2 regions of the Paenarthrobacter sp. NPDC057355 genome follow, and region 2 is predicted to be linked to the other one. Evidence: predicted binding sites of a transcription regulator. Region 2 holds the regulator's gene; the other holds the start of a gene.

Region 1 (15,242 bases), on a different contig from region 2:
AGCGCGCCGTCTTGGCATTCCCATCCTTCCTTTGGACATCAACCGAAGCCAGGCGGAATACAGGGTGGAGAAAATCCTTGAAGGACCTGATCGCGGAAAGCTTGGAATCCGGCTGAGCCTTTCAGGAATCTACGGTTTCTCGGGAGCCGAACTGAAGAGAGTTGTGGCTGGTCAACCTTTCGATTCCTTGGCCGATTTGCGGACCAGGGCGAGGGTGAGCAAGCCGAACATCAAAAGGCTGGCTCAACTCGGTGCCTTCGATGCCCTTCATAAAGATTCCGGTGGAAAAGCCAACCGGGCTGATCTGGTGCAGCATCTGCAGGCTCTGCAAAGCAGCCCTTCGAAGAAGCCGGGCGATGTCATCGAGGGACAACTGTCGTTTGCGCTGGGGGATGTTGAGCTAAGGAATATTGCCCCGGAACTGCCGCCCACCACCATGGTGGAGAACGTCAGGGCGGAACTTGACCTCATGGCCGTGGACGTCAGTGAACATCTGATGGAGAGCCACCGCCCGCTACTGGAGAAACTCGGAGTGACAACCGCCGACAAACTCCTTGGCTTGCGCAATGGAACAGAAGTACTGGTAGCCGGAGTCCGCATTGCCACCCAGACCCCTCCCATGCGAGGAGGGAGGCGGGTTGTCTTCATCAGCATCGACGACGGCACCGGATGCGTGGATTCGGTTTTCTTCCACGAAGCCCAGGAAGAGTCGGGGCCATTGCTGTTCGGAACACGCCTGTTGTTGATCCGTGGAACCACCAGGCGGACTGGTCCCAAAGGCATCAGCCTCAGCGCGAGCAAAGCCTGGGATCTTGGCAAGCCCGAAACCTTGCCCTATCCGGAAATCCTCCGCAGCGATGAGCAGCCACCTGCCGAATACACGCAGCATGGACCACTTCATGGCATCTCCAGGAACCTTGCCATTACTGGTTTGGGAAGCTGAACGACCCCGGATCCAGGCCCGGCGCGCTGCTTTGGCCGCCTTCGCCGAAGCGGATACGATTGACGGTGGCTGGCTGTGGTCCCCGTATGCCACAAGCTATGAAGCCTTCACTATGAATAGGAGACACCCGTGTCAGATGCCCAACAGATCACCCTCATCGTCGATGGCGAAGAGACAAAGGTGACGGAAGGGACTACCGGCGCGGAACTCTTCTTCGAGCGCCGCGACGTTGTTGTAGCCCGTGTTGACGGTGTGCTCAAGGACCTCGACCAGCCCCTTTCCGACGGTGCAAACGTCGAGGGCGTCACCATCGAATCGCCGGACGGACTCAACGTCCTCCGCCACTCCACGGCCCACGTCATGGCCCAGGCCGTGCAGCAGCTGCGCCCGGACGCCAAGCTTGGCATCGGTCCCTACATCACCGACGGTTTCTACTTCGACTTCGATGTCGCTGAGCCGTTCACCCCGGAAGACCTGCGCCAGCTGGAAAAGATGATGCAGAAGATCATCAACCAGAACCAGAAGTTCGTGCGCCGTGTGGTCACCGAAGAAGAAGCCCGCCAGGCCATGGCCAACGAGCCCTACAAGCTTGAGTTGCTCGGCAAGAAAAACGATGCCGTGGATGCTGCGGAAGGCGTCAACGTGGAGGTGGGCGCCGGCGATATCACTATCTACGACAACGTCGACCGCAAGAGTGGAGACAGCGTTTGGTGCGATCTTTGCCGCGGTCCGCACCTGCCCAACACCAAGATCATCTCCAACGCCTTCGCACTGACCCGTTCGTCCTCCGCCTACTGGCTGGGCAACCAGAACAACCAGCAACTGCAGCGCATCTATGGAACGGCATGGCCCACCAAGGAAGCCCTGAAGGCCTACCAGGAGCGCATCGCCGAAGCCGAACGCCGCGACCACCGCAAGCTCGGCGTCGAGCTGGACCTCTTCTCCTTCCCGGATGAGCTTGGCTCCGGCCTGCCTGTCTTCCACCCCAAGGGCGGCATCATCCGCAAGGAGATGGAGGACTACTCGCGCAAGCGCCACGTGGACGCCGGCTACGAGTTCGTCTACACCCCGCACATCACCAAGGGGCACCTTTACGAGGTCTCCGGCCACCTTGACTGGTACAAGGACGGCATGTTCCCGGCGATGCAGGTGGACGCAGAGCTCAACCCGGACGGCACCGTGCGTAAGCCGGCCCAGGATTACTACCTGAAGCCGATGAACTGCCCCATGCACAACCTGATCTTCCGCTCGCGCGGCCGGTCGTACCGTGAACTTCCGTTGCGCCTTTTCGAATTCGGTTCGGTGTACCGCTACGAGAAGTCCGGCGTCGTGCATGGACTGACCCGTGTACGCGGCATGACACAGGACGATGCCCACATCTACTGCACGCGGGAGCAGATGAAGGACGAGCTCACCACGACGTTGAACTTCGTGCTCGGCCTGCTCAAGGACTACGGTCTGGACGATTTCTACCTGGAGCTCTCCACCAAGAACGAAGAAAAGTTCGTTGGGGACGACGCCACGTGGGAAGAAGCCACGCGGACACTGGCCGAGGTAGCGGAGGCCTCCGGACTCGAGCTCGTGCCGGATCCGGGTGGAGCGGCCTTCTACGGCCCGAAGATCTCGGTGCAGGCTAAGGATGCCCTGGGCCGCACCTGGCAGATGTCCACCATCCAGCTGGACTTCAACCTGCCTGAGCGCTTCGAACTGGAATACCAGGCGGCTGATGGAACGCGCCAGCGCCCTGTCATGATCCACCGTGCCCTCTTCGGTTCGGTTGAACGCTTCATGGGTGTCCTCACTGAGCACTACGCCGGAGCGTTCCCGGCGTGGCTGGCACCGGTCCAGGTGGTGGGCATCCCTGTTGCCGAGGCGTTCAATGACTACATGTTCGACGTCGTGGGGCAGCTGAAGGCTGCAGGTATCCGCGCCGAGGTGGATATTTCCTCGGATCGCTTCCCGAAGAAGATCCGCACTGCCAGCAAGGACAAGATTCCCTTCGTGCTCATTGCCGGAGGTGAGGACGCCGAAGCTGGCGCCGTGTCATTCCGTTTCCGTGACGGCAGCCAAGACAACGGCGTCCCCGTGGAAGAGGCGGTCCGCAGGATCGTTGACGCCGTAAAGAACCGCGAGAGCTGACGGAACGGAAACAGTGACGGTGCAGGAGAACACAGGCGCGGCAGCTGACTTTCCGGGCGACGCAGACGTAACCGATGATTTCGGACTCGCAGGCGTTCCGGATGCGTTTCAGCGCCTGTGGACTCCGCACCGCATGGCGTACATCAAGGGCGGGCAGGAACAGTTCAAGAACAAGGATGACTGCCCGTTCTGTGTAGGCCCCACCCGCTCGGACGAGGAATCCTTGATCGTCCACCGGGGCAGGACCTGCTACGTGGTGCTGAACCTGTTCCCCTACAACCCGGGACATTTGCTGATCTGTCCCTACCGCCATGTGCCGGACTACACGGACATCACAGTGGAAGAGACCGCAGAGTTCGCTGAGCTGACGCAGACCGCCATGAGGGTCCTGCGTAAGGTTTCCAACCCCAGTGGTTTCAACCTCGGAATGAACCAAGGCGTCACCGGTGGGGCAGGCATCGCCGCCCACCTTCACCAGCATGTGGTTCCACGATGGGGTGGAGACGGAAACTTCTTCCCCATCATCGCCCAGACCAAAGCCATCACGCAGACCTTGGACGAGGTCCGCAAGCTCGTGGCTGAAGCCTGGCCGGGGGAGTCGAATGCTCAATAGGCATGCGCGCGGCTTCTTCACCTCACTCTTTACCCCTCTGGCGCGTTGGCTCCTGCGGATCGGTGTGTCACCTGACGCCGTAACGATTGTCGGCACAGTCGGGGTCATGGCGGGCGGCTTGGTGCTTTACCCGCTGGGCCACCTTTGGTGGGGCTCAGTCTTTGTGGCGGTCTTCGCCTTTTCCGATGTGGTCGACGGCATCATGGCCCGGCTCCAGGGCCGCAGCGGAGGTTGGGGAAACTTCCTTGACTCAACATTGGATCGCTTGGCCGATGGTGCCATCTTCGCCGGTCTCACCATCTGGTTTTTCACCGGAGGCCGGGATGCGGCGATCGGAACTGCCGCCGTCGTTTGCTTGGTCCTCGGAATGGTCGTTTCCTATGCAAGGGCCAAAGCGGAATCACTTGGCTACCACGCAAGTGTCGGAATTGCCGAGCGTGCCGAGCGGTTGGCGTCGGTCCTCCTGATAACGGGCCTTACCGGATTGGGGCTTCCCCGCGTGGTGCTTTTCGCGACCCTTGTGCTGCTGGCACTGGCCAGCTTTGCCACGGTCGTCCAAAGAATGGCGACCGTCCGCCGGCAAGCCATGGCCGAAGCCGAGGGAACTGGCATCTGACCAGACTCGGTGGCCGCTGTTTGTGCAGCTGTCCTACCACAAGCCTGTTTGTTGCCCCATATGGCAGTAATGAATGTACTTCCGCCATGCATCCTGCGACTACTATTACTAGTACTTGGTCACCTTGACCTGAAACCCGGTGTGCGCTGAATGTGGTCGTTGGCTGCGCGTGCCTCCGGCAAGAAGGTCGTTTATCTACCCATAGGGGTTTTTGTGTCTACACCAGATGTAAGCAACGAAGCCGGTTCGTCCGCGAACAGCGTCACGGGCAGCAGCCGCGTTAAGCGGGGCATGGCGGAGATGCTCAAGGGCGGCGTCATTATGGACGTCGTTAACGTCGAGCAGGCCCGCATCGCCGAGGACGCCGGTGCCGTGGCTGTCATGGCGCTGGAGCGTGTTCCGGCTGATATCCGCGCCCAGGGTGGCGTGTCCCGCATGTCCGATCCCGACATGATTGATCAGATCATTGCCGCGGTGTCCATCCCGGTGATGGCCAAGGCCCGTATCGGCCACTTCGTCGAGGCCCAGGTCCTGCAGTCCCTCGGTGTGGACTACATCGATGAGTCCGAGGTCCTGACCCCGGCTGACTACATCAACCACATCGACAAGTGGAACTTCACTGTTCCGTTCGTCTGTGGTGCCACCAACCTGGGTGAGGCGCTGCGCCGCATCAACGAGGGTGCTGCGATGATCCGTTCCAAGGGCGAGGCCGGCACGGGAGATGTGTCCAACGCGACCGGTCACATGCGCAAGATCCGCGCCGAGATCGCGAAGCTCTCCTCGCTGCCCGAGGACGAGTTGTATGTCGCGGCGAAGGAGCTGCAGGCCCCGTACGAGCTGGTCAAGGAAGTTGCCGCTACGGGCAAGCTTCCGGTGGTGTTGTTCACCGCTGGTGGCATCGCGACCCCGGCTGATGCTGCGATGATGATGCAGCTCGGCGCCGATGGTGTGTTTGTCGGTTCGGGTATCTTCAAGTCCGGCAACCCCGCAGAGCGCGCCGCCGCCGTCGTGAAGGCCACCACCTTCCACGACGATCCTGACGTGATCGCGAAGGTCTCCCGCGGCCTGGGTGAAGCGATGGTCGGCATCAACGTCGACGAAATCCCTGAGCCCCACCGCCTCGCAGAGCGCGGCTGGTAACAAGCAAAAGCAGTACGACGCCGGGCCGGTCACCTTCCAAGGTGACCGGCCCGGCGTCGTTCTACCCGAGTCCGCGGCGCTTCAGCAGGGGTTCCAGCTGGGCGTCCCGGCCCCGGAAGGCGCGGAAAGACTCCAGCGGGTCCCGGCTGTTGCCCCGTGACAGCAGCTCCGATCGAAACCGGTTGCCGTTCGCGCGGTTCAGCCCGCCGTTTTCCTTGAACCACTCCACGGTGTCAGCGTCCAGTACTTCGCTCCAGATGTAGGAGTAGTAGCCGGCGGCATAACCGGCGCCGGCGAAGATGTGCTGGAAGTAGCCGGTCCGGTAGCGCGGGGGAATCAGGGGGTGGGCGATGGATGCCTGGGCAAGGGCGTTGGCCTCGAAGGCAAGGACGTCCTCAGGTACGTCAGCCTCGGACAAGACGTGCCATGCAAGATCCAGCAACGCGGCGCCCAGATACTCCGTAGTGGCGAAGCCTTCACCCCACAACAACGAGTCGTTGAGCTTGTCCACGACGTTTTGGGGAAGGGCCTCACCTGTGATGTGGTGTCGTGCGTAGTTGGCCAGTACTTCCGGCCACATGATCCACATCTCGTTGACCTGTGAAGGGTACTCCACGAAATCGCGGGGCACCGATGTGCCGGAGAACCGCGGGTACGTGACCTGTGAAAACAGGCCGTGCAGGGCGTGGCCGAATTCATGGAACACGGTCCGGACTTCGTCCAGGGACAGGAGCGCGGGCTCGCCGGGAGCAGGCTTGGTGATGTTGAGGTTGTTGATCACTGCCGGTCGGGTGCCAAGCAGGGTGGATTGCTCCACGAGGGAGTTCATCCACGCCCCGCCGCGCTTGGTCTCCCTGGTGTAGTAGTCACCAAGGAAGAGGCCCAATCCCTTCCCGTCTTCGTCGCGGACTTCCCACACCCGGACGTCGGGATGGTAACCGTCCAGGTCCGTACGTTCATCGAACGTGATTCCGTAGAGCTGGGTCGCGGCATGGAAGACACCGTCATGGAGCACTGTCTCCAAGGAAAAGTAGGGACGCAGGGCTTGTTCGTCCACCTCGAACTTATCCTTGCGCACCCTGGCCGAATAGTACGGCCAATCCCAAGGATCCAGTTCCCTGCCCGCTGCCTCGGCCAGCGCCTTGGCCTCGGCCTCGGCGTTACGCACGGCGGCAGGTGCCAACCGGCGCAACATGGCCTGAACATCGCCAAATCCCGGGGCCGTCTGCTGATCCACCACGAGCTCGGCAAAATTGGCAAAGCCCAGCAACGTTGCTTTCTCTGCCCGCAGGCGGACAGTGGCCAACACCAGTTCACGGACGTCCAGCGGCCCGCCAGCCGTGCCCCGCGCAAGCGAGGCTTCATATAAACGACGGCGGATGGCCGGCTTTTCGAGGGAGGCGAGGGCAGGCTGGTTACTCGGTTGAATCAGCGTGAGCAGGTACTTTCCGCCATGGCCTGCGGAGTTGGCCGCTTCGGCGGCGCCTGCGATGTCCTCCTCCGGCAGCCCGGCGAGGTCTCCGACGTCGTCAAGAAGCAGGGCTGAGGATTTCATCGCCTCTTTGACCCGCTGGCCAAAGTCGGTTCCCAGCCGTGAGAGCTCCGCGTTGACTTGCCGCAGGCGGTCCTGCCCGGCGTCATCGAGCTGGATGCCGGACTGGCGGAACTCCTTGAGGTATTCCTCCACCAGGCGGGTTGATTCGGTATCGAGGCCCGCCACGTCGATGGCTGAGAAGCGTTCATAAAGGCCCCGGTTCATGTACACGGCATCCTGGTGGGCCGCGAACTTGGGGGAGAGTTCCGTCTCCAGCGCTCTGATGGCTTCATCGGCATCGGCGGAGACCAATGTAAAGAAGGCTGCCGCCGTCCTCTTCAGGAGAGATCCCGACCGCTCCATTGCTACTGCCGTGTTCTCGAACGTAACAGGGGCCGGGTTGGCTACGATGACGTCAATCTCTTCCAAATGCGCTGCCAGTCCGGCGTTTACTGCCTCGGCGTAGTGGGCAGGGAAAATGTCGGCGAACGGCGGGAGTCCGTACGGCAGCGGGCTGGGGCTAAGCAGGGGATTGGTCATGAAGTGACTCTTTCACGTAGAAATCGTGTCCTCAAGGACGGCGCGCCTGGTTCCGCGGGTGTTCACCGTAGGATGAACAGCATGGGGAACATCACATTTGCTGCCGGATGGCGACGACGGCAACTGGCAGTGCTGCCAGCCCTGTCCGTAGTCCTGGCCATGACCGTGGGCGCCTGCGGGGTCATCGCAGAGAACAACGATCCCACACCAAGCAGCGATCCATCGCAACCGGCAGTTGAGTCACCTTCAGCAACACGCACCCCCGCACCTAACCCGACCCCCGGCAAGGGACCGGCCTGTCCGGAACTGCGTTGCACCACGGTTACCGTGACTGGCGACATGCTGGTCCACACCCAGTTGTGGCAGCAGGCAAGGGCCGACGCCGCTGCGGCGGGCCAGCCCGGCTATACCTTTGTGCCGCTTCTCGAAGGGCAGAGGCGCTACATCAGGAACAGTGACCTGGGTATCTGCCATCAGGAAACCCCGGTGGCTACGCCAGAGGGGCCCTTCTCGGCCTATCCGTCGTTCAATGTTCCTCCACAAATTATCGCCGCTTCCAAGGACATCGGATACCAGGCCTGCACTACGGCCAGCAACCACACCATTGACCGCGGGACCGAGGGGCTGCTCAGAACCCTGGATGCCCTGGACGCCGCCGGCTTGAAGCACACTGGCTCCTACCGGACGGAAGCAGCATCCAAGGAAATTCTGATGCTGCAAACGGACGCTGCCAAAGTAGCAGTCATCGAAGGAACCTACGGGCATAATGGCCAGATCCCGGAGTACCCGTGGCTGGTTGATGAACTGGACCCCGCTACCATGATCGCCAAGGCGACCCAAGCCAGGTCACTCGGTGCGGACATCGTCCTGGGAGTGATGCACGCAGGTGACGAATACGCCAGTGAACCCAATGCCCAGCAGCAGGAGGTCGCCCATGCACTCGTGGACAGTGGCCAGTTCACCATGATTTATGGGCACCACACCCACTCTGTGCTCCCCATTGAGAACTACAAGGGCACGTGGATCGTCTATGGACTGGGTAACGGCATCACTGAGTTGTCACCTTGGTACGTCGTCAACAATGAAGGTCTGTTGGTCAGGGCGCAGTTCAGCCAAAATGCTGCCGGAACCTGGGTCGCCTCGGACCTGGCATGGGCACCCTCGGTGATTGTCCGTGACCCTTATCGGTGGTGTTCAGTCGCGAGCGATGCCCCGCAAGGCGTGTGTGCCACGCCCGCGGCCGACGCCGAAACGCACCAAAGAACCAAAACCGTGGTTGAGTCCATGGGAGCCGCGACGGCCGGTGCCCATGAACTGCTGGTCACCAAGGAAAAGTAAACCCTAGCGCGGGCGGCGGGCAGCGTGTTCGCGCGCGAGGTGGGCGTAGTCGTCGTCGGGCATTCCCGGAACGAAGGTTCCGAACTTGCGCTCTGCTGCCGTGCGGATCAGGAAGTCCGCGATAGCGGGGTTCTTCGGCAGCAGCGAGCCGTGCAGGTAGCTGGCCACAACGTTCTTGTAGCGCGCGCCCTCGTGGCCGTCCTTGCTGTTGTTGCCGGCGCCTTTGGTAACCGTCCCCAAAGGCTCGACGCCGGGACCCAAAGTGGTCTGCCCGCTGTGGTTCTCGTAGCCCATGATGTCGCCAAACTCGGCTGACTTCATGATCACGTTGCCGATCAGGCGTTCGTCCGTGCCCTGGGTTTCAACATCCAGGATGCCGATGCCGGGGATTGTGGGCCCCGAACTGGTCTTGAAGAACTTGCCAAAGAGTTGGTACAGGCCGCAGATCACCAGCATGGGCGCGCCGTTGTCGGCAAGCTCCCGCAATTGCTCCGCGCGGGCCTGGAGATCGTCCTGGATGACGAGCTGGCCGCTGTCCTGTCCGCCGCCCCCTACGATGATGTCAACATCATCCGGGAATTCATCGCCCACGTTGTACTCCAGCAGTTCCGGCGTATAGCCGTGCCACTTGATGCGCTGCTTGAGGACCAGGGCATTGCCCCAGTCGCCGTAGATGTTCATTTCCCGTGGGTACAGCTGGAGCACGCGGATGGTGCCCTTGCTGGGCTGCGAAGCCTGCGGTCGTGCGGCCTGGGGCGCGGTTTCCGAGGTCATGAGACCACCTCAACTATGGTGATTTTGGCAAGTTCGCGGCGAATGGCGAGCATGGATGTGTAGGTGCAGAAGATGCGCTTTGGCTTGCCTCGCGAACCGTCGATGAACGTGCGCAAGGCGGATGTGATGTCAGGTTCCACCGTGCCGAAGGGCACGTCATCGTACTGGAGGCGGAGGGCCATGTCGTAGGCTCGGACCCCGGTGAGGACATCCACGCCACCTTCACGCAGGGACTCGAATTCCACATCCCACAGCCACGACATGTCCCTGCCGTCGGCATAGTTGTCGTTGATCGCGATCATGGTGGCATAGCCACCGGCCGGGAACGACTTCAGGCCCAGCCGGAAACCACTGGGATTCTTGACCAGCACCAGTTCCAGCGGTTGGCCGTCCACTGTGAGGCTTTCGCCGCGCCCGAACGCCGGAGCCACGTTCCCGAGGGCCTTGACGAGTTTTGGAGTGTCAACAGGGCCGGTCCCCAGAACCGCGCGGGTCAACGACAACGCAGCGGCTGCGTTGAAGATGTTGTAAACCCCGCGCAGCTTCATGGTGGTGGTCACCGTCTTGCCGTCGAACTCAAAGTCGGCGTCCTGGGGGCCTACCCGTCGAAGTACGACGTCGGCATCCGGCAATTCGACTGCCTCGCCGGTCGCTGCGGCTACCGACGTTCCTGAAGGCGAGGGGCCGCTTCCGGACCGCATCTCGTCGTCGTTCGGGAACGTGCTGCGGAGTGATTCGTCCAGGCCGAAGTAGCGGACGCTGGGGTGATAGACGGCGTCGAGGCTGTTGATGGCGTTGGCTATCCGAGTAACGCGCGGATCCTCACGGTTCAGGACCACCGTGTCCGATGTTTTGGAGGCGATATGCTCCAGAAGGCGGGCGGTCTTGTCGATTTCGCCGAAGCGGTCCAGCTGGTCCCTGAGGACGTTCAGCAGCAGGCTGAAACGGGGAGGCACCTTGTTGACGAAATGCACGGCGTGCGCTTCATCAAGTTCAAGGACTGCAATATCGGCATCGAGCTTGCCCCGCCAGTCGACCTCGCCCAGCAATGATGCTGCCACGCCCCGGGTGAAGTTGCTGCCAGTGCGGTTGGTGAAAACCTTAAGGCCCTGGCTTTCCAGGAGTTCCACCACCATCTTGGTAGTGGTGGTCTTACCGTTGGTGCCGCTGACGACGGCTACGCCGTGAGGCAGAGACGCCAGCGTTCGCTGCATGAAGCGGGGATCGATTTTCTCGACCACCAGCCCGGGGAACGCCGACCCTCCGCCCCGAAGCCGGGACAGGGTGCGGACCAGCTTGCCGAGGGGGACGCTGTAGGAAAGCATGCTCTGTAATATATCCCAGTCGGGGCATGGAACCCGGGTCGCCGCAGTGGCAGGCCGCTTCCCGGCACTGCCCGAACCGCCGGGGCCACTATGATGGACCAATGACCAACCCCCTTTCCGACGCTTCATCACGCCTGGGCACAGGCCTCCGGATCGGCGTACTGGCACTCCAGGGCGATTTCCGTGAGCACATCCACGCCGTGGAGTCCGCGGGAGCAACAGGCGTGGGCATCCGCCGGCCCTCCGAGCTCGATGACATCGACGGCCTGATCATCCCCGGTGGCGAATCCACCACCATTGACAAACTGTCCCGGATCTTCGAAGTCCGCGAACCGATCCAGCAGCGGATCGCGGAAGGGCTTCCCGTGTACGGCTCTTGTGCAGGGATGATCCTCCTTGCCAATGAGATTGCCGATCCTGCCACCGACCTGAAGGGAAACCCGCAGCAGACCTTCGGTGGGCTGGACATCACTGTTCGCCGCAATGCCTTCGGCCGCCAGCGCGAGTCCTTCGAAACGGACCTTGACTTCAAGGGGCTGGACTTCAGTGCCGGAGAGGACGGCGTGGACCCCGTCCACGCAGTGTTCATCCGCGGACCCTGGGTTGAGCGCGTGGGAGAGGGCGTGGACGTTCTGGCCCAAGTCGATCCCGACCACGCCAGCCACACCGCCGCTTTGCATGGAGTGGCTAGAATTGTTGCAGTGCGCTCCGGCCGTTTGCTGGCCACCTCCTTCCATCCGGAAGTGACAGGGGAGAAGCGTGTGCATGAACTCTTTATTCGAATGATCAGAGGAGAAGCGTAAAGCATGTCAGGCCACTCCAAATGGGCGACCACCAAGCACAAAAAAGCCATCATTGACAGCAGGCGTGCAAAGTCGTTCGCAAAACTGATCAAGAACATCGAAGTTGCTGCCCGCATGGGTGGACCGGACCTGGCCGGCAACCCCGGCCTGGAACTTGCCGTCACCAAGGCAAAGAAGACCTCGGTCCCCAACGACAACATCGACCGCGCCATCAAGCGCGGCGCCGGCCTCACCGGTGAAGTCGTGGACTACACCGAAATCATGTACGAAGCCCGTGGCCCCCAGGGCTCGGCTTTGCTGATCGAGTGCCTTACCGACAACAAGAACCGGGCGGCCTCCGAAGTCCGCCTGGCCATCTCCCGCAACGGCGGTACCATCGCCGATCCGGGCTCGGTCAGCTACCTGTTCGCCCGCAAGGGGGTCGTGGTTCTGCCGAAGAACGCTCTCAGCGAGGACGACATCCTCATGGCCGTCCTCGACGCCGGTGCCGAGGAAGTAAAGGACAGTGGCGAGAACTGGGAAATCCACTCGGAGCCCTCTGACCTCCAGGCCATCCGGGATGCCCTCAAGGAAGCCGGGATCGAATACGAAACCGACGAAGCAGAATTCGTCCCGTCCATGCAGGTGGAGCTGGACATTGACGGCGCCAAGAAGTTCATGAAGCTCGTCGATGCGCTCGAGGACCTGGACGATGTCCAGAACGTCTACAGCAACGCGGACTTCAGCGAGGAAGTGCAGGCTGCCCTCGACGCCGAGTAGGCGTGGCAGCATTCAGTATTGATCATCAACAGGAAGGCCCGGACTTGACTCTTCGCGTATTGGGAGTCGATCCGGGCCTTACCCGTTGCGGCATCGGTGTAGTGGACATCGAGCGGAACCGCCGTGCCACCATGGTTGCAGTCGGTGTGGTAGGTACGTCTGCGGAACTGACCCTGGACAAGCGCTTGTTGGTCATTGCCAAGGCAATCGATGAGTGGCTCGACCTGCACAAACCGGACGTCGTCGCCGTCGAACGCGTCTTTTCGCAAATGAACGTCAGCACTGTCATGGGCGTGGCCCAGGCCTCAGGCGTGGTGATCGCCGCCGCGGCGCGCCGTGGCATCCCCGTGGCCCTGCATACGCCGTCGGAAGTGAAAGCCGCGGTTACGGGCAGCGGTTCGGCGAACAAGGACGCAGTCACCAAGCTTGTCACCAAGATCCTGCGCCTGGATGCTCCGCCGAAACCCGCGGACGCAGCAGATGCCCTCGCCCTGGCCCTGACGCACGCCTGGCGGGCCGGAAGCGGAATGGGAACTGCAGGCGGAGCTGGTGGCGGGGGCACGCTGACCCCGGCCCAGAAAGCTTGGGCGGATGCCGAAGCCAAAGCGCGCCGTGCGCGCTGATACCCAGCCGTCTTGCTAGGGTATTCGTAGATATGTTCGGATAGTCAGTCCAGGCCGCAGTTCCAGGTGGCAGGGCAGGCAGTATTTCAGGAGCCGGGTCTTGATCAGTTTTCTTCGTGGAACAGTAGCCCACGTTGGTTTGTCCAGCGCGGTCATCGACCTCAACGGCGTGGGCATGAGCGTGTTCGCAACACCACAGACCCTGAGTCACCTGAAGGTAGGTTCGGACGCCAAGCTCTTTACGTCCATGATCGTCCGCGAGGACTCCCTGACACTTTTTGGCTTCGCCGACGACGACGAGCGGGAAGTTTTCGATGTCCTCCTCAGCGTCAGCGGGGTCGGACCGCGGCTGGCCCTGGCAGTGCTCGCAGTGCACGAACCGGAGGCCATCCGCGTTGCAGCACATACGGGCGACGGCAAGGCCTTCACGAAGGTTCCCGGCATCGGTCCCAAGGTTGCCGGCCGGATCGTCCTTGAGCTCGCTGGCAAGTTGGTTCCGCATGGCACTGGCACCGCAGCCGCACCCGCAGCAGCCGTCAAAGCTGAGTGGAAGCCGCAGGTGGTCGCTGCCATGACCAGCCTTGGCTGGTCGGAAAAGGATGCCAACGGAAGTATCGACAAAGCCATGGCTGATTCGCCCGAATTGGTGGACGCAGGAAATGTCGCACAGATTCTCCGGGCCACGCTGCGGTGGCTTGGTCAGGACGGCGCACGCGCCGGCAACCGCGTAGGCACCCGTGGCTGAGCAGTCGCTGGTCAGCGGGGGAGAGGAACCGGAAGAGCGGGTCATCGAGGCGGCCCTTCGTCCCAAGAACCTTCATGACTTTGTAGGCCAGCACCGCGTCCGCAAGCAGCTGGCCTTGGTACTTGAGGCCTCAAAAATGCGAGGCCGCAGCGCCGACCACGTACTCATGTCCGGCCCTCCCGGGCTCGGCAAGACCACACTGGCCATGATCATTGCCGCGGAGATGAATGCTCCGCTGAGGATCAGCAGTGGTCCGGCCATCCAGCATGCCGGAGACCTGGCCGCGATACTGTCCTCCCTCTCTGAGGGTGAGGTCCTTTTCCTGGACGAGATCCACCGCATGTCCCGGCCTGCGGAAGAAATGCTCTACATGGCCATGGAAGACTTCCGCGTAGACATTGTGGTGGGTAAGGGGGCCGGCGCTACGGCCATTCCCCTGGAGTTGCCTCCCTTCACTCTGGTAGGAGCCACCACCCGGGCTGGACTCCTGCCAGGTCCTTTGCGCGACCGGTTTGGCTTCACCGGCCATCTCGAGTTCTATTCCGTGGCCGAGCTTGAACTCGTCCTGCGCCGTTCTGCCGGACTGCTTGATTTGAAGGTGAACTCGGCAGGTTTCACGGAGATTGCCGGGCGCTCCCGCGGAACACCGCGTATCGCCAACCGATTGCTTCGCCGGGTTCGGGACTGGGCCTTGGTTCATGGCATTGAGCAGATCGATGCGCGGTCAGCCTCAGCTGCTTTGGACATGTACGAAGTGGACCAGCGTGGCCTTGACCGGCTGGACCGCTCTGTCCTTGAAGCACTGATTACCAAGTTCAATGGCGGCCCGGTGGGACTGTCCACCTTGGCCATTGCCGTGGGTGAAGAGGCCGAGACCGTGGAGACAGTGGCGGAGCCATTCCTCGTGCGCGAAGGGCTGCTGGGCCGCACGCCCCGTGGCCGGATCGCGATGGCTTCAGCCTGGACCCATCTTGGCTATGCCGTGCCGGCCGGAGTGTTCGGACAGGAGACCCTTGCCCTGTTTGACGAAGACGAAAACCACGCCGAAAGCGTAGATACTGCGGGTTAACACGCTGCGTTCAGCTTTTCCCTCTAGACTGGTATGACGCTCGGCACGTTCGAGTCCTTGATCCATGCGCCAGGCTCGCGGATCTCCCAGGGACGTTGCCGTGAACCAAAACGTAAGTACAGAACGGAACTTCCCTGTGGATCCAATGACCATATTGCTGTTCGTCATGCTTGGACTCTTTGTCTTCATGATGTTCCGGCGCAACAAGAAGACCCAGCAGCAGCAGGCTGAGATGCAGTCCAAGTTTGCTCCGGGAGTCGACGTCATGACCAGCTTCGGCC
Region 2 (15,242 bases):
GTGAACGACTCGTCCAGTTCAGCTGCCAGCCAACGCTGCAGGGAGTCCGAACCCAGGTTCTTCTGAACCACCAGCCACGCGTTGCCGCCGGGAGCGAGGCGGGGCAGCCAGGTGAGCAGCAGGGAGTGCAGCTCGTCCTTGCCGATGCGGATCGGAGGATTGGACCAGATAGTGTCGAACTCGACGGCGGGGTCCACCTCATGCGGCAAGCTTGCCGTCACGTTGTCCAGGCCAAGGGCGGCGGCATTCTCGTTGGTAAGCACCACGCAGCGTTCATTGACATCCACGGCGTAGACACGGGCATTGGGTGCCTTCAGCCCGAGCGTCAGGGCAATAGGACCCCAACCGCAGCCGATGTCCAAAAGGTTGCCGCGGGGGGACGGTGGCGGGACATCCGACAGGAGGATCGCCGTACCCTTGTCGATACCGTCAGGACTGAAGATACCTGAGGAGGTCTGCAGGTGGCGGGTAGCACCGGCGAGCTCCACCGTGAGCGGCTTGCGGGTGAACGGTCCAGCCGGTTGGGCGGTGAAATAGTGTGCAGACTCCATAATTTGCCAGATTAGTTGGCTATCGGCGCCTTGGGAAACTGCCATTGACCGGGGGCCGGTTTGACAGGGCTGATAGTATTTAATCCATGTTCTTGATCTTTGAGTAATTCGCCGAATCCGCGCCTGGACTGCCAGGCGTTCGACGGCACCGCCCGCGATGCAGGCCCGGCTTGGCTCCAATGCCCGGCCCACGGCCTTTCCGCCAGGCAGGTCCCACCGGCAACAGTCCGCCACTACCACTTCGTGGTGCCGGACGCTCAGAAGATCACTCCCCGCCCTGCTTCCAGGATCACTTCGCCAGACGGCAGATCCTGTGGGGCAGTACCAGGACTTCCGACACGCCGAGGCCTTCCCGCGGATCCACCCGCCAGAACACCGACGCCAGAGCCCAGTGAGCCATCGGCGTCCAGCACACAGGAGACCATTTTGGCCCAAACCGGTCAGCCCAGCGCGAAGAGCGCCCCATCCAGCAACAAACAGCACTATTCTGGAATTGCCGAACAGTCTAAGGAGACCATGACCACCCAGAATCATTCCGGATCCGATTCCGACGCCCAGGACATGAGTCCTGAACAAATCCAGGCCGTCATCGACCGGATTCTTTCCAAGGATGTCCCCGCGCAGGCATCCGATGACAACGACGCCAATGGCGTGTTCGGCAAGGCACAGGCCATTTCGACCCTGGACCAAGAGCACAGCATTTTCGACGGCGACCAGGAAGACCTCGCCGAACGCCGCGCCCTGCGCCGTACCGCAGGATTGTCCACTGAACTCGAAGACGTCACCGAAGTTGAATACCGGCAGCTGCGCCTTGAGCGCGTCGTCCTGGCCGGCCTTTGGACAGAAGGCACGTTGGCCGACGCGGAGAACTCCCTGCGTGAACTGGCGGCCCTGGCAGAAACCGCAGGCTCGGAAGTCCTCGACGGTTTGGTTCAACGCCGCACGAAGCCTGACCCCGGAACGTTCCTCGGCTCCGGCAAGGCGCAGGAACTCAAGGACATCGTCGCCGCCACGGGTGCCGATACCGTCGTCGTCGACACCGAACTGGCCCCGTCACAGCGACGCGGGCTGGAGGACATTGTCAAGGTCAAGGTGGTCGACCGGACCACGCTCATCCTGGACATCTTCGCCCAGCACGCCAAGAGCCGTGAAGGCAAGGCACAAGTGGAGCTGGCCCAGCTGGAATACTTGCTTCCACGCCTGCGTGGTTGGGGTGAATCCATGTCCCGCCAGGCCGGTGGCCAGGTCGGTGGTGCCGGTGCCGGCATGGGCTCGCGTGGTCCCGGTGAAACGAAAATCGAACTGGACCGTCGTCGAATCCGTACACGCATGGCCAAACTGCGGCGTGAAATCGCCGCGATGAAGCCGGCCCGCGAGACCAAACGTGCCAACCGCCGTCGTAATGCTGTTCCGTCCGTCGCGATCGCCGGGTACACCAACGCCGGTAAGTCCTCGCTGTTGAACCGCCTGACCGACGCCGGTGTCCTGGTGGAGAACGCCCTGTTCGCCACGTTGGATCCGACCGTCCGCAAAGCGCAAACCCCCGACGGCATCGGCTACACCTTGGCCGACACCGTGGGCTTCGTGCGTTCCCTGCCCACCCAACTGGTAGAGGCCTTCCGGTCCACGCTGGAGGAAGTGGCTGACGCGGACCTCATCCTGCATGTCGTGGACGCTTCGCACCCGGACCCCGAGGGGCAGATCGCCGCAGTGCGCGCTGTCTTTTCCGAGGTGGATGCGCGCAAGGTTCCCGAAATCATCGTCCTGAACAAGGTTGATGTGGCAGACCCCTTCGTGGTCGAACGCCTCAAGCAGAAAGAACCCCGGCACGCCGTGGTTTCCACCCGTACGGGCGAGGGAATCGCTGAACTGCTGGAGGACATCAGCCAGTCCATTCCGCGCCCGGGTGTTCGGCTCGAGCTCCTGATTCCCTACGATCGCGGCGAGCTGATCAGCAAGCTGCACAGCTCCGATTCGGAGATCCTCAGCATTGACCACGAGGAACACGGCACACGGATCGTGGTCATGGTCCGTGAAGGACTGGCAGCCGAACTGGAGTCATTCGTCAGCAATGGTTGAGAAGGTGGCGGCGGACGCCGTCGAGTCGGTGGGGGAGAAGACCACCCTCGAACTGTTGGACCGGGCTGTGGCCGGCATGGGCGGGCAAAGCCGTGCCGGCCAGCACGAAATGGCCAAGCACGTAACCCGGGCCATCGAAAACGGGGAGCATCTGCTGGTCCAGGCGGGAACGGGAACAGGTAAGTCCTTGGCTTACCTGATTCCGCTGATCGCGCATTCCATGGACAGCGACAAACCGACGCTCGTGTCCACCGCCACCTTGGCTCTCCAGACCCAGATTGTCGGCAGGGACCTGCCGCGGTTGCTGGAGACCATCAACCCCGCACTCGAGCGGCCGGTCAACGTGGCGCTCGTGAAGGGCCGTGCCAACTACGTCTGCCTGCAGAAGCTGGAGGGCGGCTTTCCCAGTGAAGAGCCGTCGGAGGGCCAACTGTTCTCCCTGGGCGAGGACACCAGTGTTCCGCACTTCGCGGCATCCATGGGAGGACCGCAATCACAACTGGGCAAGGAAGTTGTCCGCCTTCGTGAATGGGCTGAAAAGACAGCCACAGGCGACCGCGATGAACTGATGCCCGGCGTCACGGACCGGGCCTGGCGACAGGTGTCCGTGACGTCCATGGAGTGCCTGGGGGCCCAGAAATGCCCTCTCGCGGAGGAGTGCTTCAGCGAGCTCGCCCGGGCCCGGGCCGCTGAGGCCGACGTCGTCGTCACCAACCACGCCATGCTGGCCGTCAGTGCCTTCGAGGGACTGGCCGTCCTGCCCGAATACGATGTCGTGGTGGTAGACGAAGCCCACGAACTGCAGGACCGCGTCACCGGCGCGGTTACCGGGCAGCTGTCCGTGGCCATGGTCCATGCCGCAGCATCGAGTGCACGCAAACACACGGCCATTACGGTCGATGCCCTGAACGCGGCCGCGGACCGCCTTGATATGGCTATCGCGGGAGTTCCCAACGGGCTGCTGCCCGGCGGGCTCAACGACGAACAGCTTGACTGCCTGGACCAGCTGCGCGACGCCACACGTGCCGCACTGTCCGACTCGAAGACCGATGCATCCAACGCGGCCGACGGCGGCCGCCAACTGGCGCGCTCCCGGCTCATGCTCATCCTTGAGCTGTGTGAGCGGATGCTTGCCGCCAAGGAGAACCGAGAAGTGGTGTGGTTCTCCCGAAACAGCACCTTTGATCCCCAGCAGGGCTACTCACAACCAGACGAGACTGCTCCGGCGCTCATCAACATCGCGCCCCTGAGCGTGGCGGGCCGGTTGCGCGAGGGTTTGTTTGCAGGACACACGGTGGTGCTGACATCGGCGACACTGGCCATCGGCTCCGCTTTTGAGCCCGCCGCGGGTGGGCTGGGACTGATCGGCGACGGCGCCCCGAGCTGGACGGGAATCGACGTCGGCTCGCCTTTCGATTACCCCAAACAGGGGGTGCTGTACGTGGCTAAGCACCTTCCCAAGCCAGGCCGGGGTACATCCCCTGAGGCCCTTGATGAACTGGAAGATTTGATCCGGGCATCGGGTGGGGGAGCCCTGTGCCTGTTCTCATCACGGCGGGCAGCCGAAGAAGCGGCCGACGCCATGCGCCTGCGCCTGGACGTGGACATTCTCTGCCAGGGTGAGTCCACTATGGCCGCCCTGGTCAAGCAATTCGCCGATGAGCCGGATACGTGCCTTTTCGGAACCATGTCCCTGTGGCAGGGCGTGGACGTGCCAGGCGGTTCATGCCGCCTGGTGGTCATTGACCGGATTCCGTTCCCGCGGCCCGATGACCCCCTCATGACTGCCCGCTCCCGTGCGGTGGCGCAGTCCGGCGGCAACGGATTCATGGCGGTTTCGGCCACCCACGCTGCCATCCGGCTGGCGCAGGGCGCGGGGCGCCTGATCCGTTCAACGGGGGACAAGGGGGTAGTGGCCGTCCTGGATTCACGGCTCTCGACAGAACGGTATGGAGGGTTCCTGCGGGCCGCTCTGCCTCCCTTCTGGGCCACGACGGACCGTTCGGTGGTACGTGGGGTCCTGGAGCGCCTGGAATCCGCCCGGAAGGCCTGAGAGGCTAGATGGAGCGAAGTACGGACACGACCTTGCCCATGATGGTGGCTTGGTCGCCGAGAATGGGTTCGTACTGGGTGTTCTGGGGCAGCAGCCAGGTGTGTCCGTCCCGCTGACGGAACGTTTTCACGGTGGCCTCATCATCGAGCAGCGCCGCCACGATGTCGCCGTTGATGGCATCGTTCTGACGGCGGACAACCACCCAGTCGCCGTCGCAGATGGCGGCATCGATCATTGAGTCTCCTGCCACTTTGAGCATGAAGAGCTCACCGTGTCCCACGAGTTGCCTGGGCAGCGGGAGCACGTCCTCAACGGTCTGGTCGGCGAGGATGGGACCACCTGCTGCAATGCGGCCGACCAACGGAACCATGGCGGTGTCGCTGGCGCTTACCAGTTCGGTGACGGCCATGCCGCCGGCGCTTCGCAGCGTTGCCGGAGCCTCGACGCCCGGGATCGGGCCGCCGTCGAGGGTCAGGGGCATCAACACTTCCATGGCGCGGGGTCGTTTGGGGTCCCGGCGGAGGTAGCCAAGTTTTTCCAGCTGTGACAGCTGGTGCGTCACGCTGGACAGGCTGGCCAGTCCTACGGTGTCGCCAATCTCGCGCATGCTGGGCGGATAACCGTTGTCATTGACTGACCGCTGGATGGTCTCCAGGATCTTCTTCTGACGTACGGTCAGGCTCTTGGGAGTCTTTTGAGGCTGTTGGCTTCGCAGGGGTGCCCCGCCGCCTGTGGCTTTTGCTGCCATGTTCGCCAATGCCTTTCCTTCCGCCCCGAAGAGAGCCGGGGATGCAGGGCCTGGAAAAAATGTCAGACCCTCCTGTTCCACTGAAACAGTGCTGTTTCTTCACTCAAACGTAGGGCAGGCACAGGCGTTTATCAAACATTTGTTCTAGCGAGTCTCGACACCGTTCGTTGATAAGTGCTAAAAATGTCATAGCAAGGTTCGAATATGTGTTCTATAAACCTCGCGCTGACGGTGGATGTTCGAACAAGCCGTTCGAACATCCGGCGCCGCCGGGAGGAACACAATGAATTGGCAGCGCTGATCCGGGACTTCCGGAGCGGCGCAATAGCTCAGAAGGGCTCAGCTCATGTCCGCAATCACTTCGTTCGCTGATTTCCGCACCGCTCCGGCGCCCGCACGTCTCCGCCTCACCCGCCGAGGCCGCATGGTCTTCTTTGGTATCCCGGCCATGCTACTGGTGGCTGCTCTCCTTAGCCTCGCAGGGGTTATCACCTCGCCGGCAAAGGCTTCCGACTCCCAGGCGCAGTTGCAGCCGCCCGTTGCGGTGTCCGTGACAGTGCAGCCCGGCCAGTCGCTGTGGGGTATTGCCGGCGCTGCGGCTCCGGAGCGGGACCCGCGTGAAGTCATTGCCGAAATCATCCAGCTGAACGACCTCCGTGGTGGCCGGATCCTTCCAGGGCAGCAGTTGTTCGTGCCGGCCCACTGATGCCCGCAATACGCGTGTCTTTCCTCTGCCCGTACGTCACAGTTACTCGGCAGTCGCGGTGGCCCCTTAAACTGTTGTAGTGAGTGAGCAGCTTGAGCGACTTGACCGACTTCCCCTCCGGACCAACCTGCGTGGATTGAGCCCCTACGGCGCACCGCAGCTCGATGTCCCCGTTTTGCTCAACGTCAACGAAAACACCCATGGCGTCCCTGCTGATGTGCAGGCGGCCATTACGGAGGCAGTGGCCGCCGCCGCCACTGGCTTGAACCGCTATCCGGACCGCGAATTCACCGACCTTCGGGTAGCCCTGGCGGAGTACCTCGGCCACGGCCTTTCTGCGGACAACATCTGGGCTGCCAACGGCTCCAACGAAGTCCTGCAGCAAATTCTCCAGGCATTCGGCGGCCCGGGGCGCAAAGCCCTTGGTTTCCCTCCCACGTACTCCATGTACCCGTTGCTCGCCAGCGGAACGGACACTGAGTACATCCGTGGCGTTCGTGCCGACGACTACGGACTGGATGCGCAGTCGGCAGCCCAACAGGTCCGTGAGACCGGGGCCAACGTCGTCTTTCTGTGCTCGCCGAACAATCCAACGGGCACAGGTTTGACTCTGGATGTGGTTGAGGCTGTGTATGAAGCCGGCGAAGCAAGTCAGGCCATCGTGATCGTGGATGAGGCCTACCACGAGTTTGCCCACGACAACACTCCCAGTGCCCTGACCCTCCTGCCCGGGCGCGAGCGTTTGATTGTCTCCCGAACCATGAGCAAGGCGTTCGCCTTGGCTGGAGCACGCCTTGGCTACATGGCTGCGGCCCCGGAGGTAACAGACGCGATCCGGCTGGTACGACTCCCGTACCACCTCTCAGCCATCACCCAGGCCACCGCCCTCGCGGCCTTGACGCACCGCGAAGCCCTTATGGCCGACGTCGAAGACATCAAGGTCCAGCGGGATCGCATCGTGACCGAACTTCTCCGCATGGGACTCAAGCCCGCGGCGTCGGACTCCAACTACGTCTTTTTCGGCGGGCTGGAGGATCCTCACACGATCTGGCAGGGCCTGCTCGATGCCGGCGTGCTGATCCGCGATGTCGGCATCCCCGGGCACTTGCGCGTCACGGCCGGAACCGAGCCGGAAACCACTGCCTTCCTGGAGGCGCTGGAAGCCCTCCTGGACGGCGCGGTTTCCCAGCGCGCCTAAACTTGTCAATAGACCAACCCATCCTCCCTGTAGAAGGACGTTCCCCAATGAGCGAAACCGGCGCTACGCCGTCCGCTGCCCGCACTGCCCGCATGGAGCGCACCACCAGTGAGTCTTCCGTGCTGGTGGAGATCAACCTGGATGGCTCCGGCATTTCGGACATCAGCACTTCAGTACCCTTCTACGACCACATGCTGACCGCCCTGTGCAAGCACTCGCTGATCGACATGACCGTCAAGGCCACCGGTGACACCCACATCGATGCCCACCACACCGTGGAAGACGTCGCCATTACCTTTGGCGAGGTCCTGCGTACGGCCTTGGGCAACAAGGCAGGCATCCGTCGTTTTGGCGAGGCCACCGTGCCGCTGGACGAGGCCTTGGCGCACGCCGTCGTGGATGTTTCCGGCCGCCCCTACCTGGTGCACGGCGGTGAGCCTGCCGGGCAGGAGTACCACCTCATCGGCGGCCACTTCACAGGTTCACTGACCCGGCACGTCTTCGAAGCGATCACTTTGCACGCGGGAATTTGCCTGCACATGAACGTTCTCGCGGGCCGCGATCCGCACCACATTGTCGAAGCCCAGTTCAAGGCGTTCGCGCGTGCACTCCGTGCGGCCGTTGAGTCCGATCCCCGTGTTGAGGGAATCCCGTCCACCAAGGGGGCCCTGTGAGCGGCCAGTTTTTGAAAGACGGAGCAGTGGCCGACGCCACCGCTTCGGTGAAGCCGGAGTCGCCGGAGGGCAAGCCCACGGTGACAGTTCTGGATTACGGATCCGGGAACGTCCGTTCCGCCGTCCGCGCCCTCGAAAGGGCAGGAGCGCACGTGCTGCTCAGCTCCAAGCCGGAGGACGTGCTCAACGCCGACGGACTGGTTGTTCCCGGAGTCGGTGCCTACGAGACCGTGATGAAGGAACTCAAAGCTGTCGATGCCATCCGCATGATTGGTCGTCGTGTCGCCGGCGGGCGTCCGGTGCTTGCTATCTGTGTGGGCCTGCAGGTGCTCTTCGAAGCCGGCGTCGAGCACGGCACCGAGTCCGAAGGCATGGCTGAATGGCCCGGCAAGGTGGAGCTGCTTCCGGCTCCCGTGGTGCCGCACATGGGCTGGAACACCGTGGACGTCCCGGAAGGTTCCAAACTCTTCGCAGGGGTCGAGCAGGAACGTTTCTACTTCGTGCACTCGTATGGGGTGCAGGAGTGGAACTTCGATGTTGTCCAGCCCCGCATGGAGCCCCCGAAGGTTACCTGGTCCGAGCACGGCGCACGGTTCATTGCCGCCGTCGAGAATGGTCCCCTCTGCGCTACCCAGTTCCACCCCGAGAAATCAGGGGATGCCGGAGCAAGGCTCCTGCGCAACTGGGTCGAGGGCCTGCGGAAGCCCGCTCCGGAATCGTCCGGGAGCGGTGCTGCCTGAATGTGGTCTGTAGTCCTTATGGGCCTGGCGGGACTGTTGGTGGGTGGGGGACTTTCCTTCCATCAACAGAAGAAGCCCCGCTGGGTTTCCATTTCTTTTTACGTGCTGGCCGGGATGTCCCTGCTGGCTGCCTACCTCCTGACACTTCCCGCCAACTGAATCGCGGCGTGGTACGCCGGCGAACCCTCACACTGCAAGGACCCTCATGACCACCTCCTCCCAGTCCGTCCTGGAACTCCTGCCTGCCGTCGATATTGTCGACGGCCAGGCGGTGCGCCTCCTGCAAGGAGAGGCAGGTTCGGAAACCAGCTATGGAACTCCCCTCGAGGCAGCCCTCAACTGGCAGAATGCCGGGGCGGAGTGGGTTCACATGGTTGACTTGGACGCCGCTTTCGGCCGGGGAAACAACGCCGCGCTCATCAGCGAGGTTGTTTCGCAGCTCAACGTCAAAGTCGAGCTGTCCGGCGGCCTGCGGGATGACGAATCCCTTGAGCGTGCCCTCGAACTGGGCGTTGCGCGGGTGAACCTTGGCACGGCTGCATTGGAGAACCCGGACTGGACCAAGCGGGCGATCGAGCGTTTTGGTGACCAGATCGCCGTCGGGCTTGATGTCCGGGGTACCACCCTTGCCGGCCGCGGCTGGACGAAGGAGGGCGGGGACCTCTGGGAAGTGCTGGCCCGGCTCGAGGACGCAGGATGCGCCCGTTACGTTGTGACGGATGTGACCAAGGACGGCACCTTGCAGGGCCCCAACGTGGATCTGCTGCGCCAGATGGTGGAGAAGACCGGCAAGCCGGTTGTGGCTTCGGGCGGTATCTCCAGCCTGGAGGACCTCCGGGTCCTGCGCGAACTGGTGCCGCTCGGTGTTGAGGGTGCGATTGTCGGTAAGGCCCTGTATGCGGGCGCCTTCACCTTGCCCGAAGCGCTGGACGTGGCCGGCCGCCGCTGATGGGCCGTCACACAGCCGGGCAGGAGGCACACCAGCCGGAAAAGCGTGAACTGCCGGGTCATATAGCGGCGGCGTTGGCCGGTGCGGGCGGGGCGACGGACTCGGCGGGCCAGCCGTGGGCCGGTAGGAGCCTTGCCGGTGACGACGCCAAGATTCACAACTTCGAAGATGATGACGGAAGCGCGGACGCCGGCTACCTCGCTGCCATAGCCGGGCTGTTTAACGGCACCGGCGGCGAAGCCGAAGTGGTAGCCTCCCTGGCTACGGCCCGGGTCTTTGTTCCGGTCGTGGCCCAGCTGGCCGAGGAAGCCGAAGGCGTTGACGGGCTGCATGCCGACAAACAGGCCGATATGGCATTGGTCACACTCAAGGCACCCGATGGCCGTACGGCAATGCCTGTGTTCACCTCCGCGGCTGCTCTGGAACTGTGGCATCCGCAGGCGCGCCCGGTGGCTGTTTACGCCGCGCGGGCGGCGCTTTCGGCAGTATCGGAAGGCGCCCAGCTGCTGGTTGTGGATCCCGGTTCCGACTTCGCCTTCGTGGTCCGGCGACCGGCCCTGTGGGCTCTGGCCCAACAGAAGGACTGGACGCCGTCATACCTGGATGATCAACTGGAGACTGCTCTCGTTTCGACAATTTCAGCTTTCCCCGCGGTCCGGCGCCTTGAGACGCGGGCCGGAGGTGGCGTTGCGTCCCTCACGGCCGACGGGCGCCAGGTGCAAGGCGGCGGTCCGGGTCCGGAACTGCGTGTGGTGCTCTTCCTTGAGGACGGGCTGGACGCCGCGGCGGTGCAGACGCTTGTCGGCCAGTTGAACGAAGCATGGGCAAGCATGGACTCCTTTGCCGAGGGTGTCGATTCCATGGAGATCAAACTGCAGCGCGCAGCACAGGAGCCCGCGCCGCACTAATGGCAGGTCCGGTTCCCCGGGGTTGCCCGGGGAAAAGAGGATTGAGTGAACTTCGCTCTCTATAAAGAGATGCTGTCCATCCGGCCTGTCCGGCGTCTGCTGGTGGTGGGCATGATTGCCCGCATTCCACATTCTGCCGCCGGGGTGCTCCTCACCCTCCACATTGTCCTGACGCTTGGGCAAGGTTATGCCGCCGCTGGAGCGGCGGCCGCGGTCATGACCATCGGCATCGCCCTGGGTGCACCGTGGCGTGGCCGCAGGGTGGATATGGTGGGGCTGCGGAAGGCCTTGATCCCTTCCGTCATTTCCGAGACCGTGATTTGGTCGATTGTGCCGCACGTTTCCTACCAGTGGCTGCTGCCGCTGGTTTTTATAGGCGGCCTTTTCACCTTGCCGATCTTCAGTGTTGTCCGACAATCGTTGGGTGTTTTGGTGGATGGGGAACAGCGCCGTTCGGCGTTCGCCCTGGACTCCATTGCCACCGAGGTTGTGTTCATGATCGGTCCGGCCGTGGGCGCAGTGGTGGCCACGAGCGGCTATTCGGCTCTCGGCCTCACTGCCGTGGGTGTCTCCGTTTCCGTGGCGGGACTATTCCTCATGTGGTTCAACCCGCCCACCCGGAGCGATGTCGCGTGCACGCCGGAGGAATCTGCCGACCGGGAGTCGGCCGACCTGGCTGCGGCGGAGGCTGCGATGGTGGCTTCTGCCCCCGCGCACGTCCAGGAAGCGGCTTCCGAAATGGCGTCCGTCACCTCACGCACCTCAGCACTGAAGAACCGGGTGGCCAGGAACTTCACCTGGTTTACGGTTTCCGTTGCCGCGCTCTTCGCAGTCGCCGCTGGTTCCGGCATGGTGCTCAGCGGCTCCGACGTCAGCATTGTGGGGCTGCTGGAGCGGGGCGGGCACCAAAATGAAATCGGCATCGTCTTCTTCTTCTGGTGCGCGGCCTCGGTGGTCGGCGGCCTGATCTACGGCTCAATGAAGCTGTCCGTTTCGCCCATGATCCTCCTGCTGGGCATGGCCGCTTTGACCATTCCGATGGGCTTCGCCCATGACACCTGGACCCTTGCGTTCCTCTCGCTCCTCCCGGGACTGTTGTGTGCCCCGGTCCTGTCCGCGTCCTCCGAGAAGGTAGCGGATCTGGTGGACGAGGATCGTCGCGGCGAAGCCATGGGCTGGTACGGCTCTGCCCTCACCGCCGGTGTCGCTTTGGGTGCACCCTTGGCCGGGGTTTTCATCGACACTGTCGGCCCGTCCGGGGGATTCGCGGCGGTGGGGATTGCCGGCGTCGCGCTGTGCGCCATGGGACTGGTTCTTACATCCATTCGTCGCCGGGCTGCCAAGGTCTAGGCGTAACAGGGAGTGAACAGACGACGACGGCGGGCCGACCAATGTGGTCGACCCGCCGTCGGTGGTTATGCAGGCAGTACGCGGCTAGTTCACCGGTCCGGTGAACTTTTCGCCCGGGCCCTTGCCGGGCGCGTCCGGGATGATGGAGGCTTCGCGGAAGGCCAGCTGCAAGGAGCGCAGGCCATCGCGCAACGGTCCGGCATGCTGGGATCCAATTTCGGGGGCCGCGGCCGATACCAGTCCGGCAAGTGCGGTGATCAGCTTGCGGGCCTCGTCAAGGTCCTTGAGGTCTTCTGCGTTGGGGTCGTCGGCAAGACCAACCTTGACGGCTGCAGCGCTCATCAGGTGAACGGCGCCGGTAGTGATGACCTCCACGGCCGGAACCTCGGCGATGTCGCGGATCTGCTGGGAGACCCCGGCGTCAGCGGAGGGGGCGTCTCCGCCGAAGGAGTTGCGGGAATTGCTGTCTTCAGTGCTCATACTGGTAAGCTTGTCACAGACCGACTGGAAGTCGTTATTCACCAGGATTTTCACCATGGATATCCGCGGTGAGATCTATAGCCAACAGTCCCGCCACCGCAATGTGCGCTTGGCGGGTTGTTTCTGTAGAATTGTCTTTCAGTTTGCAAGCGGAGTTCTCTCCCACCCGCGTCAGCCGTTTCCCTCCGGGGACAGGATTCCCTTACGGGACAAGAGGTTGCCGGGTACCTGGTCGGACACTCCGGGGTTATCCCCGGCTGTGCGTACTTTCCCGTTGGGGAAGTGCAGCCGATCTTCGAGGCCTTCGATTGCACCAGCAATTGGGGGCCTTCTCTTATTGCCGGTGACACCACCACAACCACAGGAGCTTTAACATTAGCGAGCCAAGAATCAATGAGCGTATCCGCGTCCCCGAGGTGCGGCTGGTCGGTCCTGCCGGCGAACAGGTAGGAATTGTCCGCATCGAGGACGCACTGCGTCTGGCTGCAGAATCCGATCTCGACCTCGTTGAAGTTGCGCCGCAGGCTAAGCCTCCTGTTTGCAAGTTGATGGACTTCGGCAAGTACAAGTACGAAGCCGCAGTCAAGGCGCGCGAAGCCCGCAAGAACCAGACCAACACGGTTCTCAAGGAAATTCGTTTCCGCCTCAAGATCGACAAGCACGACTACGAAACCAAGCGTGGGCACGCTCTGCGCTTCCTCGGAGCCGGTGACAAGGTCAAGGCCATGATCCAGTTCCGTGGCCGCGAGCAGCAGCGTCCTGAAATGGGCATCCGCCTGCTGCAGCGTTTCGCTGAAGATGTGGCCGAGGTTGGCGTCATTGAGTCCAGCCCGCGCATCGATGGCCGCAACATGGTCATGGTGATCGGACCGCTGAAGAACAAGGCAGAGGCCAAGGCCGAAGCCCGCCGTGCCAGCCAGCGCGCAGAAGCCAAGGCCCAGAACGAAGCCAAGGCCGCAGCGCGCGTGGACACCACGGGGGAGCAGGCTCCGCTGACGCAGAGCATTGCTGACCTTCTGCCCGAAGGCTTCAAGGTTTCTGAAGAGGAAACCAAGCAGGAAGCTCCGGCGACAGCAACCGAGGCGCCCGCAGCTGAAGAAGCGCCGGTCGTCGAAGAAGTTGCCTCTGAGGCTCCGGTTGCCGAAGAGGCGCCTGAAGCAGCAGAAGAAGCACCCGTTGCCGAGGAAGCTCCGGCTCCCAAGGCAGCGCCGGTAGAGGCGGCTCCCAAGCCTGCTGTTCCGGCCGCGGCTCCGAAGCCTGCAGTTCCCTCGGCTCCCAAGCCTGTCGCCAAGCCGGCGGCTCCCAAGCCCGCAGCCCGGCCTGCGGCCCCCAAGGCCGCTCCGAAGCCTGCAGCCCGCAAGACCACTTAGTTCAACGCCGCGGAGGCCTCGCCTCCACCGGCAAGCAACCAGCACGTCGGCCCCCGTTGGCCGGCTGCGCGAAAGAATCGCGGACTTGTCCGTGGATACGTAAGGAGATCGGTTCCCATGCCGAAGATGAAGACCCACAGCGGTGCTAAGAAGCGCTTCAAGCTGACCGGTACGGGCAAGCTGAAGCGTCAGCAGGCCAACCGCCGTCACTACCTGGAGCACAAGTCCTCCAGGCTGACCCGTCGCCTCGCCGGCGACAAGCTCGTCTTCAAGGGTGACGCCAAGGTCATCAAGAAGATGCTCGGCCTCTAAGTTCCAAGTTCTTTGGTTACTGCCATCCGGCAGGAACCGACTACACCAAAAGCCTTCTCAGGCCGGCCGGGATTCCGGCAGTAGCAGCTTGGGATAAAGATTTCTGAAGGAGTACGCACGTGGCACGTGTGAAGCGGGCGGTAAACGCCCACAAGAAGCGCCGGGTTGTCCTCGAACGCGCCAAGGGTTACCGCGGTCAGCGTTCGCGCCTGTACCGCAAGGCAAAAGAGCAGCTGCTGCACTCGTTTGTGTACAGCTACGGCGACCGCCGCAAGAAGAAGGGCGACTTCCGTCGCCTCTGGATCCAGCGTATCAACGCTGCATCCCGCGCCAACGGCCTCACCTACAACCGTCTCATCCAGGGCCTGAAGGCTGCTGAGGTTGAGGTTGACCGCCGTATGCTGGCTGAACTGGCTGTCTCCGACGCCAACGCTTTCGCCGCCCTGGTGAACGTTGCCAAGGGTGCACTCCCGGCTGACACCTCCGCTCCGGCTGCCAAGGCTGCCCCGAAGGCCAAGGTTGCTCCGGCTGTTGCTACCGCTCCGGCTGTCAAGGCTGTCGTTTCCGAGAAGCCGGCCATCGACGGCGCAGTTGCCGCTGACGGTGACGAGGCTCCGGAAGGCTACGCCATCAAGGGCAACGCCGAGTCCAAGAAGTACCACGTGCCGGGTTCCACCTGGTACAACACCACCGCTGCTGAGTACTGGTTCTCCACGGTCGAAGCTGCAAAGGCTGCCGGTTTCGAGCCGGCCGGCGGCGAAGCCCGCCAGCAGATCAAGAACTAGTCGCAACTGCCACTAAAGTTCTATATATGAACGAAACCGGGCGCCCGCAAGACTTTACGATGACCAACCCCCGAGCAGATCGGGTGAGGGATGTCGCCAAGCTTGCCGGGCGCCCGGCGCGTTTAAAACGCGGACGGTTCCTTGCTGAAGGTCCGCAGGCGGTGCGTGAGGCGTTGACCCTGCACCGTGAGCGCACGGCGGCCGGAGGGGCCGCCGTCGTGCATGAAGTTTTTGCCAGCGAGGCGTGTCTCGACCGCCTGCCCGAGCTCGCCGACCTGGCGCAGGGTACGTTGCTCCGGCTGGCGAGCGATGACGTTCTGTCCGCCATGGCGGACACAG

The links. The regulator LexA, encoded in region 2, represses DNA repair genes until DNA is damaged. The targets are predictions, from matches to a motif close to TCGAACANNTGTTCGA.
Region 1: the regulator LexA is predicted to act here: its motif matches at 13,172-13,187, upstream of ruvA (Holliday junction branch migration protein RuvA).

What each region holds. Positions count from the first base shown of each region.
Region 1 covers NZ_JBHVAL010000001.1:709,670-724,911, reverse strand. The annotation lists gene ACFUOZ_RS03310 (DNA polymerase III subunit alpha) at 1-943, shown strand, start outside; gene thrS (threonine--tRNA ligase) at 1,073-3,082, shown strand; gene ACFUOZ_RS03300 (HIT family protein) at 3,102-3,695, shown strand; gene pgsA (phosphatidylinositol phosphate synthase) at 3,685-4,311, shown strand; gene pdxS (pyridoxal 5'-phosphate synthase lyase subunit PdxS) at 4,525-5,451, shown strand; gene ACFUOZ_RS03285 (M3 family metallopeptidase) at 5,513-7,525, opposite strand; gene ACFUOZ_RS03280 (CapA family protein) at 7,598-8,863, shown strand; gene ACFUOZ_RS03275 (type 1 glutamine amidotransferase) at 8,867-9,637, opposite strand; gene ACFUOZ_RS03270 (MurT ligase domain-containing protein) at 9,634-10,962, opposite strand; gene pdxT (pyridoxal 5'-phosphate synthase glutaminase subunit PdxT) at 11,064-11,765, shown strand; gene ACFUOZ_RS03260 (YebC/PmpR family DNA-binding transcriptional regulator) at 11,769-12,524, shown strand; gene ruvC (crossover junction endodeoxyribonuclease RuvC) at 12,569-13,147, shown strand; gene ruvA (Holliday junction branch migration protein RuvA) at 13,248-13,892, shown strand; gene ruvB (Holliday junction branch migration DNA helicase RuvB) at 13,885-14,961, shown strand; gene yajC (preprotein translocase subunit YajC) at 15,107-15,242, shown strand, end outside.
Region 2 covers NZ_JBHVAL010000013.1:38,305-53,546, reverse strand. The annotation lists gene ACFUOZ_RS14555 (class I SAM-dependent methyltransferase) at 1-551, opposite strand, end outside; gene hflX (GTPase HflX) at 1,068-2,630, shown strand; gene ACFUOZ_RS14545 (ATP-dependent DNA helicase) at 2,623-4,683, shown strand; gene lexA (transcriptional repressor LexA) at 4,688-5,431, opposite strand; gene ACFUOZ_RS14535 (LysM peptidoglycan-binding domain-containing protein) at 5,778-6,137, shown strand; gene ACFUOZ_RS14530 (histidinol-phosphate transaminase) at 6,217-7,335, shown strand; gene hisB (imidazoleglycerol-phosphate dehydratase HisB) at 7,383-8,009, shown strand; gene hisH (imidazole glycerol phosphate synthase subunit HisH) at 8,006-8,749, shown strand; gene ACFUOZ_RS14515 (hypothetical protein) at 8,750-8,908, shown strand; gene priA (bifunctional 1-(5-phosphoribosyl)-5-((5-phosphoribosylamino)methylideneamino)imidazole-4-carboxamide isomerase/phosphoribosylanthranilate isomerase PriA) at 8,955-9,698, shown strand; gene ACFUOZ_RS14505 (SseB family protein) at 9,698-10,606, shown strand; gene ACFUOZ_RS14500 (MFS transporter) at 10,652-11,956, shown strand; gene ACFUOZ_RS14495 (DUF1844 domain-containing protein) at 12,041-12,436, opposite strand; gene infC (translation initiation factor IF-3) at 12,853-13,806, shown strand; gene rpmI (50S ribosomal protein L35) at 13,924-14,118, shown strand; gene rplT (50S ribosomal protein L20) at 14,238-14,903, shown strand; gene ACFUOZ_RS14475 (TrmH family RNA methyltransferase) at 14,930-15,242, shown strand, end outside.